DNA from 3 places in the Pseudomonas sp. SDT291_1_S447 genome. Region 1 is predicted to be linked to each of the others. Evidence: predicted binding sites of a transcription regulator. Region 1 holds the regulator's gene; each other region holds the start of a gene.

The links. The regulator sigma-54, encoded in region 1, starts transcription at its own class of promoters, with help from an activator protein. The targets are predictions, from matches to a motif close to ANTGGCATNNANNTTGCTNT.
Region 2: ACW9IR_RS24380 (pilin) is a predicted target of sigma-54. The motif match lies at 1,937-1,956, and genes of this name have one in related genera.
Region 3: ACW9IR_RS15365 (CmpA/NrtA family ABC transporter substrate-binding protein) is a predicted target of sigma-54. The motif match lies at 2,147-2,166, and genes of this name have one in related genera.

What each region holds. Positions count from the first base shown of each region.
Region 1 covers NZ_JBSVXS010000059.1:7,418-10,694, reverse strand. The annotation lists gene lptA (lipopolysaccharide transport periplasmic protein LptA) at 1-140, shown strand, start outside; gene lptB (LPS export ABC transporter ATP-binding protein) at 140-865, shown strand; gene ACW9IR_RS18175 (RNA polymerase factor sigma-54) at 1,053-2,543, shown strand; gene hpf (ribosome hibernation-promoting factor, HPF/YfiA family) at 2,617-2,925, shown strand; gene ptsN (PTS IIA-like nitrogen regulatory protein PtsN) at 2,937-3,277, shown strand, end outside.
Region 2 covers NZ_JBSVXS010000117.1:9,736-13,012, forward strand. The annotation lists gene ACW9IR_RS24370 (type II secretion system F family protein) at 1-74, opposite strand, end outside; gene pilB (type IV-A pilus assembly ATPase PilB) at 77-1,777, opposite strand; gene ACW9IR_RS24380 (pilin) at 2,003-2,434, shown strand; gene ACW9IR_RS24385 (BON domain-containing protein) at 2,732-3,088, shown strand.
Region 3 covers NZ_JBSVXS010000042.1:10,573-13,849, reverse strand. The annotation lists gene ACW9IR_RS15370 (ANTAR domain-containing response regulator) at 229-804, opposite strand; gene ACW9IR_RS15365 (CmpA/NrtA family ABC transporter substrate-binding protein) at 820-2,031, opposite strand; gene ACW9IR_RS15360 (quinone-dependent dihydroorotate dehydrogenase) at 2,255-3,274, shown strand.

The DNA of each region.
Region 1 (3,277 bases):
AGGGCGAGAAAATCGTCTATGACACCGTGAAGAAACTGGCCAGCGCCGGTCGCGCTACAGGAAGCAAGGTCACCGAGGCGCGTCCGCGCATCGACATGGTGATCCAGCCGAAGAAGAAAACCGACGAGAAAACCCAGTAATGGCAACTCTGAAAGCTCAGCACCTGGCCAAGGCCTATAAAAGCCGCCAGGTCGTGCGTGATGTCAGCCTGTCGATCGACAGCGGCCAGATCGTCGGTCTGCTCGGCCCGAACGGCGCCGGCAAGACCACGTGTTTCTACATGATCGTCGGCCTGGTGCAGGCCGATCAGGGCCGCGTACTGATCGATGATCTGGACGTCAGCCACCAGCCGATGCACGGCCGTGCAAAGGCTGGCATCGGCTATCTGCCGCAAGAAGCGTCGATCTTCCGCAAACTGTCGGTGGCCGACAACATCATGGCCATCCTCGAGACCCGTCAGGAACTCGACAAGGCCGGTCGCCGCAAAGAGCTGGAAAGCCTGCTGCAGGAATTCCACATCAGCCACATCCGCGACAACCTCGGCATGAGCCTGTCCGGTGGTGAACGCCGCCGGGTGGAAATCGCTCGCGCGCTGGCAACGGCACCGAAATTCATCCTGCTCGACGAACCGTTTGCCGGTGTCGATCCGATTTCGGTCGGCGACATCAAGCAGATCATCCACCACCTCAAGGCCAAGGGTATCGGTGTATTGATCACCGACCACAACGTCCGTGAGACGCTGGACATCTGCGAAACCGCTTACATCGTCAACGATGGCCAACTCATTGCTGAAGGCGATGCAGAAACCATCCTGGCCAACGATCTGGTCAAGGAAGTGTATCTGGGTCACGAGTTCCGCTTGTAAGCGTAACAGTGCCCGGTGCGCCGCCCGGGCGCTGTATCGATTCAAGCAGGAATTAATACGCTTTAATTGTTACAGCGCTCTAGGCAAACACTTCAGTTTCAGGCATATAATTTGCTTAAGTTTGGCGCCCCGGCGCCCTGTAGTGGATGGCGCATAGCGCCGGCGAATAAGGTGTTAAGCCCCTGCCATGAAACCATCGCTAGTCTTGAGAATGGGCCAGCAGCTGACGATGACACCGCAGCTGCAACAGGCCATCCGCCTGCTCCAATTGTCGACCCTGGATCTGCAACAGGAAATCCAGGAGGCTCTGGAATCCAATCCGATGCTCGAACGCCAGGAAGAAGGCGACGACTTCGACAATTCCGACCCCATGGCCGACAACGCCGAACAGAAACCCACCGAAATCCAGGAACCCTCCTATCAGGAAACCGCCCCGACGGTGGACAACCTCGAGGACGGCGAATGGAACGAGCGCATTCCCAACGAGCTTCCGGTCGACACCGCCTGGGAAGACGTTTACCAGACCAGCGCCAGCAGCCTGCCCAGCAGCGATGATGACGAGTGGGACTTCACCACCCGCACCTCCGCTGGCGAGAGCCTGCAAAGCCACCTGCTGTGGCAACTGAACCTCGCGCCGATGTCCGACACCGATCGCCTGATCGCCGTGACCCTGATCGACTGCATCAACAATCAGGGCTACCTGGACGAAACCCTCGAAGAGATCCTTGAGGCGTTCGATCCGGAACTGGACATCGAACTGGACGAAATCGAAGCCGTCCTGCACCGCATCCAGCAGTTTGAACCGGCCGGCATCGGCGCCCGCAACCTTGGCGAGTGCCTGCTGCTGCAATTGCGCCAGCTGCCAGTCAAGACGCCTTGGCTGGCTGAAGCCAAGCGTCTGGTCAGCGATTACATCGACCTGCTCGGCGGCCGCGACTACAGCCAGTTGATGCGGCGCATGAAGCTCAAGGAAGACGAGTTGCGCCAGGTCATCGAGCTGGTGCAAAGCCTCAATCCGCGTCCGGGCTCACAGATCGAGTCCACTGAAGCCGAATACGTCGTCCCTGATGTCATCGTGCGCAAGGACAACGAGCGCTGGCTGGTCGAGCTGAATCAGGAATCGGTACCACGCCTGCGCGTCAACGCCCAGTACGCCGGTTTTGTCCGTCGCGCCGACACCAGCGCCGACAACACGTTCATGCGCAATCAGTTGCAGGAAGCTCGCTGGTTCATCAAGAGCCTGCAGAGCCGCAACGAAACCCTGATGAAAGTTGCTACCCAGATCGTCGAACATCAACGCGGCTTCCTGGAGTACGGCGACGAAGCCATGAAGCCACTGGTGCTGCATGACATCGCCGAAGCCGTGGGCATGCACGAATCGACGATTTCCCGGGTGACCACGCAGAAATTCATGCATACCCCGCGCGGTATTTATGAACTGAAATACTTTTTCTCCAGCCACGTCAGCACCTCTGAAGGCGGCGAATGCTCGTCCACGGCGATTCGCGCGATCATCAAAAAACTGGTTGCCGCGGAAAATCAGAAAAAGCCGTTGAGTGACAGCAAGATCGCTGGTTTACTGGAGGCACAAGGCATTCAGGTGGCTCGCCGCACCGTCGCCAAGTACCGCGAATCCCTCGGGATCGCGCCTTCGAGCGAACGCAAGCGGTTGATGTAAGCCACGTTACAGCGTTCCAGTGGCAGGCTATCCAGCCTGCCGCTTTATGCACTGGCAACGAAGGAGAAGCTGTATGCAAGTCAACATCAGTGGACACCAACTGGAAGTGACCGAACCTCTGCGCACCTACATCAACGAAAAACTCGACCGATTAGAGCGCCATTTCGACAAGATCACCAACGTGCAAGTCACGATGTGCGTCGAAAAGCTGAAGCAGAAAATCGAAGCCACCTTGCATATTCCCGGCGGAGAAGTGGTTGCCAATGCCGAGCATGACGACATGTATGCCGCCATTGACCTGCTGACCGACAAGCTGGATCGCCAACTCAAAAAGCATAAGGAAAAGACCCAAAGCCTCCTCCAGGGCGCGACAGGTCGATAACCCCCCATTCCATGATCCGACTTGAAAGTATCCTGACCCCCGGCCGTTCCCTCGTGAACGTGCCGGGTGGCAGTAAAAAGAAAGCCCTCGAACAAATTGCCAACCTGATCGCCCGCGAAGTGCCGGATCTGGCCATGCAGGATGTCTTCGAGGCGTTGATTGCCCGTGAAAAACTCGGTTCCACCGGTTTTGGTAACGGCATCGCCATCCCCCATTGCCGCCTCAAGGGTTGCCAAGCGCCGATCAGCGCGCTGATGCACCTTGACGCTCCGATCGATTTCGACGCCATTGACGGCGCTCCGGTTGACCTGCTGTTTGTTTTGCTGGTCCCGGAAGCCGCCACCGATGCGCA
Region 2 (3,277 bases), on a different contig from region 1:
CCGGTGACTTTGCTGCCTTTCCTGTCCGTACCTTCCCAGGCGTAGATACTGATTTTCGCTGCCTTGACCGCCATGTTCAGTCCTTGGTGACCCGATTGATTTCTTCAAGGCTGGTGATGCCTTGCATGGCCTTGTGCAACCCAGATGTGCGCAGATCGTCGAAGCCGTCGCGGCGCATTTGAATGTCGATTTCCAGCGAGTTGCCTTCGGCCATGATCAAGCGTTGCAACTCCGGTGTGTTTTTCACCACTTCATAAATCCCCACGCGTCCCTTGTAACCGCCGTTGCAGTGATCGCAACCGACCGGCTCGTAGATCGTGAAATGGCCGATGCGTTCCTCGGGGAAACCTTCCTTGATCAAGGTTTCGCGTGGGATCTCGATGGGCTTCTTGCAGTGGCTGCACAGTTTTCGCGCCAGGCGCTGAGCGATGATCAGGCTGACCGAGGTGGCGATGTTGAAGCCGGGGATGCCCATGTTGTGCAGACGTGTCAGGGTTTCCGCAGCGCTGTTGGTGTGCAGTGTCGAGAGCACCAGGTGGCCGGTCTGCGCAGCCTTGATCGCGATCTCGGCGGTTTCCAGATCGCGGATCTCGCCAACCATGATCACGTCCGGGTCCTGGCGCAGAAACGAGCGTAGTGCCTGGGCAAAGTCGAGCCCTTGTTTGGGATTGACGTTGACCTGGTTGATGCCTTCCATATTGATCTCCACCGGGTCCTCGGCGGTGGAGATATTGATGTCGACGGTGTTGAGGATATTCAGGCCGGTGTACAGCGACACGGTTTTCCCCGAGCCGGTGGGGCCAGTGACCAGAATCATGCCTTGGGGCTGCTTGAGCGCGGCCATGTACAGTTCTTTCTGCGCGGGTTCGTAACCAAGCGCGTCGATGCCGATCTGTGCGCTGGAAGGGTCGAGAATCCGGATCACCACTTTTTCCCCCCACAGCGTCGGCAGGGTGTTGACCCGGAAATCGATCGACTTGCTCTTCGACAGGCGCATCTTGATTCGCCCGTCCTGCGGCTTGCGCCGCTCCGAAATATCGAGACTGGCCATGACTTTCAAACGTGCGGCGATCCGCCCGGCCAGTTGAATCGGCGGTTTGGCCACCTCGCGCAGGATGCCGTCGGTGCGCACTCGTACCCGGTAGTTCTTCTCGTAGGGCTCGAAGTGCAAATCAGAAGAACCGCTTTTGATCGCATCGAGCAACATCTTGTGAACAAAACGCACCACCGGCGCATCGTCGGCGTCGAGTCCGCCAATCGTGTCTTGCTTGCTGTCGTCGATGGATTCGACATCGAGGCCGTCGAGATCCACATCGGCCATGTCTTCCAGGCCACTGGTGTGGGTGTCGAAAAATTTTTCGATGGCGTCGGTGAGCTTGTCGTCCTCGACCAGAATGGCTTCGGTACTCAGCCCCGTACTGAACTGAATGTCGTTGATCGCTTGATGATTGCTCGGGTCGGAAATGCCTACGAATAGCTTGTTGCCTCGCCGCCACAGGGGCAGAGCGTGATGCTGACGCACCAGTTTTTCGCTGACCAGTCCTTTGGGCTGGGTTTCCTTGTCGAGGCAATTTAGATCAAGGAACGCCATGCCGAAATGCTCGCTGGCGATCTCGGCTACCTGCCAGCTCTTGACCAGTTTGTTCTGCACCAGATAGCTGACCAGCGACAGGCGATTGCGCTGAGCCTGTTGCCAGGCTTGCTGGGCACTTTTTTCTGTCAGCAACTCGGCCTGTACCAGTTGCTTGGCCAGACCGCTCAGAGCGATGTCATTCATGGGGATTCCGCACGCTTGCAGTTCATGACTTATAGCCTAGTCAAGTGACAGCGCCAAACACGGCGGGTGCAGGTGACAAAAAGTGTCAGATAGTGCGGTTACGGGCTGTAGGAAATGGCGTTGTAGAGGGTTCGCGCCCAACGGGCGGGGCTTGGAGGCGTTGGCATGGCCTATGCTGCTTCCCTTGCAGATCATGAGATTTCGACTCATGCATGGAGCGTGTCTATGAAAAAACAACAAGGTTTTACTCTGATCGAACTGCTGATCGTGGTGGCGATCATCGGGATTCTGGCGACCATCGCCTTGCCGCAGTATTCCAAGTATCAGGCGCGGTCGAAGGTAACGGCGGGGCTGGCGGAGATCAGTGCGATGAAAGTGCCGTTCGAAGACACCATCAACCAAGGTACCGATCCGACGCTGACGCTGGTGGCCGGTAGTGCCACCGTCACAACGTCAAATTGCGCCGTGACCGCATCGGGCACCGCTTCGACCGGGGCCGGCACCATTGTCTGCACAATCAAGAACGCTCCTGGCCCTGTTCTGGACAAAACCATCACCTTGACCCGTTCATCGGGCACCGGTGCTGGCGTCTGGACTTGCGGCACCACGGTGGCACCGGACTATTCGCCAAAAGGCTGCACCGCCAGCGGTACATAAGTTGAATGTGTGGTGAACAGAATGCCCCGCAATGCGGGGCATTTTTCATTGCGCGGCACTTCACAAAAGCTTCAATAATTTCAGCGCCTTAGGAACTTTCCAAAAAACCGTAACTTGCATGTCGATAATTCGAAGGTCATGCAAATTGCATGATTTCGAAAATTTCTGTAATTCATAAGTTATTGATTTATAAAGAAAATATTGATTTTCAAAAGTTGGCACAGCGTTCGCAACTACCTTGGTAACCCTGCTGACAAGACAACCAGCAGACTTTCCAGAAAAACAGGAGTTACTCGTATGAAGAAGTTCGCTATCACTGCCGCTGCTGCTACCGCGCTGACCCTGACCATGGCTTCCGGTGCATTCGCACAATCCACTCAGGCTACCCAGGCTCCAATGACTCTGGCTGCCGGTGAAGTCACCCAGGCTAAAGAAGCTACTTCTGACACTTGGATCACTACCAAAGTCAAAGCTGACCTGGTCACCGAAAAAGGCATTCCAGGCACTGACATCAAAGTAGAAACCAACAAAGGTGTTGTATCGCTTTCGTCGACTACTGCTGTAACTGAATCGCAGAAAGACGTTGCTGTTGCGATCGCCAAGAAAATCAAAGGCGTTAAAGCGGTCTCCGCTGACGGCCTGAAAGCCGAGTAAGGCATGACTTCTTGCCTGGACCGGGAGAAGACGCGACAGACGGGCCGAGCAATACGTCTGCCGCAACTTTAGAGTTCATGCGAACGGTCACACGGATGTGACCATTACAGGCCCCGCCACTTGTGTCGGGGCTTGTTCTATTTCAGGGGCAACATAAAACAAATGTAGGAGTGAGCCTGCTCGCGATAG
Region 3 (3,277 bases), on a different contig from region 1:
CTTTCAGGTCGATGTTTGATGTCGGACAGCTCGGTCGGTCCCCTCTCCCAGAGGGAGAGGGGACTGATTGGGGGATGCTCGAGAAGTACGCCGACCTGTGATTTTCTGCTGTGAATCCATAATCGACTCGGTCTTTCAGGTCGATGTTTGACGCCAGACACCTAGGTCGGTCCCCTCTCCCTCTGGGAGAGGGCTAGGGTGAGGGGCTTTTCAAGCGCTCAGAGCATTTCAGCCAAGCAACTCACTCATGGCAATAATCTGCTCCGCCACCTGAATCAGCTTCTGCTGCCGGCTCATCGCCTGGCGCCGCATCAGCGTGTACGCCTCTTCCTCGTTGCAATCCTTCATCTTCATCAACAATCCCTTGGCCAGCTCAATACGCTTGCGCTCAGCCAATTGCTGATCTCGCGCTTGCAACTGCGCGCGTAAGGCCTGATCACTCTCGAATCGTGCCATCGCCACATCGAGGATCGGCTGCAGACGCTGTGCGTGAATGCCTTCAACGATGTAGGCACTGACCCCGGACTTGATCGCCTGGCGCATCACCCCCGGATCATGTTCATCGGTAAACATCACGATTGGCCGTGGCTGGTCGCGGCTGACCAGCACGACTTGCTCCATGACATCGCGGCTCGGTGACTCGGTATCGATCAGGATCACGTCCGGGCGCACCGTTTCGACGCGCGCGGGCAGGTCGATGGTCAGGCCGGACTCGTCGATCACCTCGAAACCGGCCTCGGTCAACGCAGCCTTCAGGCGCCCGACTTTTTTCGCTGTGTCGTTGATCAGCAGAATGCGCAACATATTCGCGGTCTCCTGTCAGCGGCGGGCGAGAAGGGGAACGTCGTCGTTCATCGCGTGCAGCTTGAAGCTGCGCGCGTAAGCGGCAGGGTCGCTGCCGTCCCAGATTTTGCCGTCGAGCAACTGGCTGCTGCGCATGTCGGTGCCCCACGCCGCCACGCCGACAGCGGTCGCGGCATCGCGATACAGATCGAGTTGCTGAACCTGACGGGCGACGGCGAGGTAGTCCGGGTCTTCGCGCAGCAAGCCCCAGCGGCGGAACTGGGTCATGAACCACATACCGTCCGACAGATACGGAAGATTCACCTCGCCGTTGCCGTGAAAGCGCAGCGCGTGCGGATCCTGCCAGCGGTTGCCGAGGCCATCGGCATAATCACCGAGAAAACGCGGTTCTATGCACGAAAGCGGCGCGTCCAGATATTCCGGCGCGCTGAGCAACTGCGCGGTGCTGCGACGATTTTCCGGGCTTTCTTCGATAAAGCGGCTGGCTTCAAGGATCGCCATCACCAGCGCGCGCGCCGTGTTCGGGTATTGCTCGACAAATTCGCGAGTGCAGCCGAGGACTTTTTCCGGGTGATCGGGCCAGATGGTCTGGCTGGTGGCCAGGGTAAAACCCAGATTCTGCTGCACCGCGCTAGCCGCCCAAGGCTCGCCAACGCAAAAACCGTCGATACGTCCGGCTTGCAGGTGCGCAACCATTTGCGGCGGCGGCACCACCACGCTGTCGACATCCTGCAACGGATGAATGCCCTGACTCGCCAGCCAGTAATACAGCCACATCGCATGAGTGCCAGTGGGAAAAGTCTGGGCGAAGGTGAGTTTTGCGCGGCTTTGGTGCACATGCCGGTCCAGTGCTTCAGGACTGCTCACGCCGAGGTTTTGCAGGCCGTGGGACAGGTTGAGACTTTGACCGTTCTGATTTAGCCCCATCAGCACCGCCATGTCGGTCGACGCCACGCCGCCAATGCCCAGGTGCACGGCGTAGATCAGACCGTACAGACTGTGGGCGGCATCCAGTTCGCCGCTGACCAGTTTGTCGCGAAGGTTGGCCCAAGAGCTTTGGCGCTTGAGATTCAGGGTCAGCCCGTAAGGCTGGGCAAAGCCCTGTGTGGCAGCAACGACAACCGATGCGCAGTCGCTCAACGCCATGAAACCGAGGTTGATTGCAGTCTTTTCCGGGGCATCGCTGCCATTGACCCAGGCCAGTGGCCCTACCGAAGGTTCATTCATACACCGCCACCTCGAAAAAAAGCGCCGCCGCGGACTTTGCGCAGGCAAAACCCGGGACGACGCCATTGTCCTTGCCCGCCTGCCGTCATTGGCCTGCGCGCTGATATTCAAGGAGGGTGCAAGGCATATGCCAGTGCCAGTGATTTGCGCGTGCGCCTCGCGCCGCAGGTCGATGCCCGGCTATAATCGCCGCCTCTTTTCGCCGCCCGAGTCATCGCCGCCCATGTATTCCCTGGCCCGTCAGCTGTTGTTCAAACTTTCCCCGGAAACCTCCCACGATCTGGCGCTGGATCTGATCGGCGCGGGTGGGCGTTTGGGCCTCAACGGCTTGCTGTGCAAGGCGCCGGCGAAGAAACCGGTGACGGTCATGGGCCTGGAGTTTCCGAACCCGGTGGGTCTGGCGGCCGGCCTGGACAAGAACGGCGCGGCCATCGATGGCTTCGCGCAACTGGGTTTCGGTTTTGTCGAAATCGGCACCGTGACTCCGCGCCCGCAGCCGGGCAACCCGAAACCACGGATCTTCCGCCTGCCGGAAGCCGAGGCGATCATCAACCGCATGGGTTTCAACAACCTCGGTGTGGATAACCTGCTGGCGCGCGTGGCAGCGGCGAAATACAAAGGCGTGCTGGGCATCAACATCGGCAAGAACTTCGATACGCCGGTCGAGCGCGCGGTCGACGATTACCTGATCTGCCTCGACAAGGTTTACGCCCACGCCAGCTATGTGACGGTCAACGTCAGCTCGCCGAACACCCCGGGCCTGCGCAGCCTGCAGTTCGGCGATTCGCTCAAGCAATTGCTCGCGGATCTGGCCACACGACGCGCCGAACTGGCGTTGCGTCATGGCAAACATGTGCCGCTGGCGATCAAGATCGCGCCGGACATGACCGACGAAGAGACCGCGCAGGTGGCTCAAGCGTTGATCGAAACCGGCATGGACGCGGTGATCGCGACCAACACCACGCTGAGCCGTGTCGGCGTCGAAGGCATGGAGCATGGCGACGAGGCGGGTGGTCTGTCGGGCGCGCCAGTGCGGGAGAAGAGTACCAATACCGTGAAGGTGCTGGCCGGCGAGTTGGCTGGGCGGTTGCCGATCATTGCGGCGGGCGGGATTACTGAAGGCAAGCATGCGGCCGAGAAGATTCTGGCCGGTGCGAGCCTGGTGCAGATCTACTCCGGCTTCATCTATAAGGGCCCGGCGCTGATTCGTGAGTCGGTAGACGCAATCGCCGCCCTGCGCTGATCC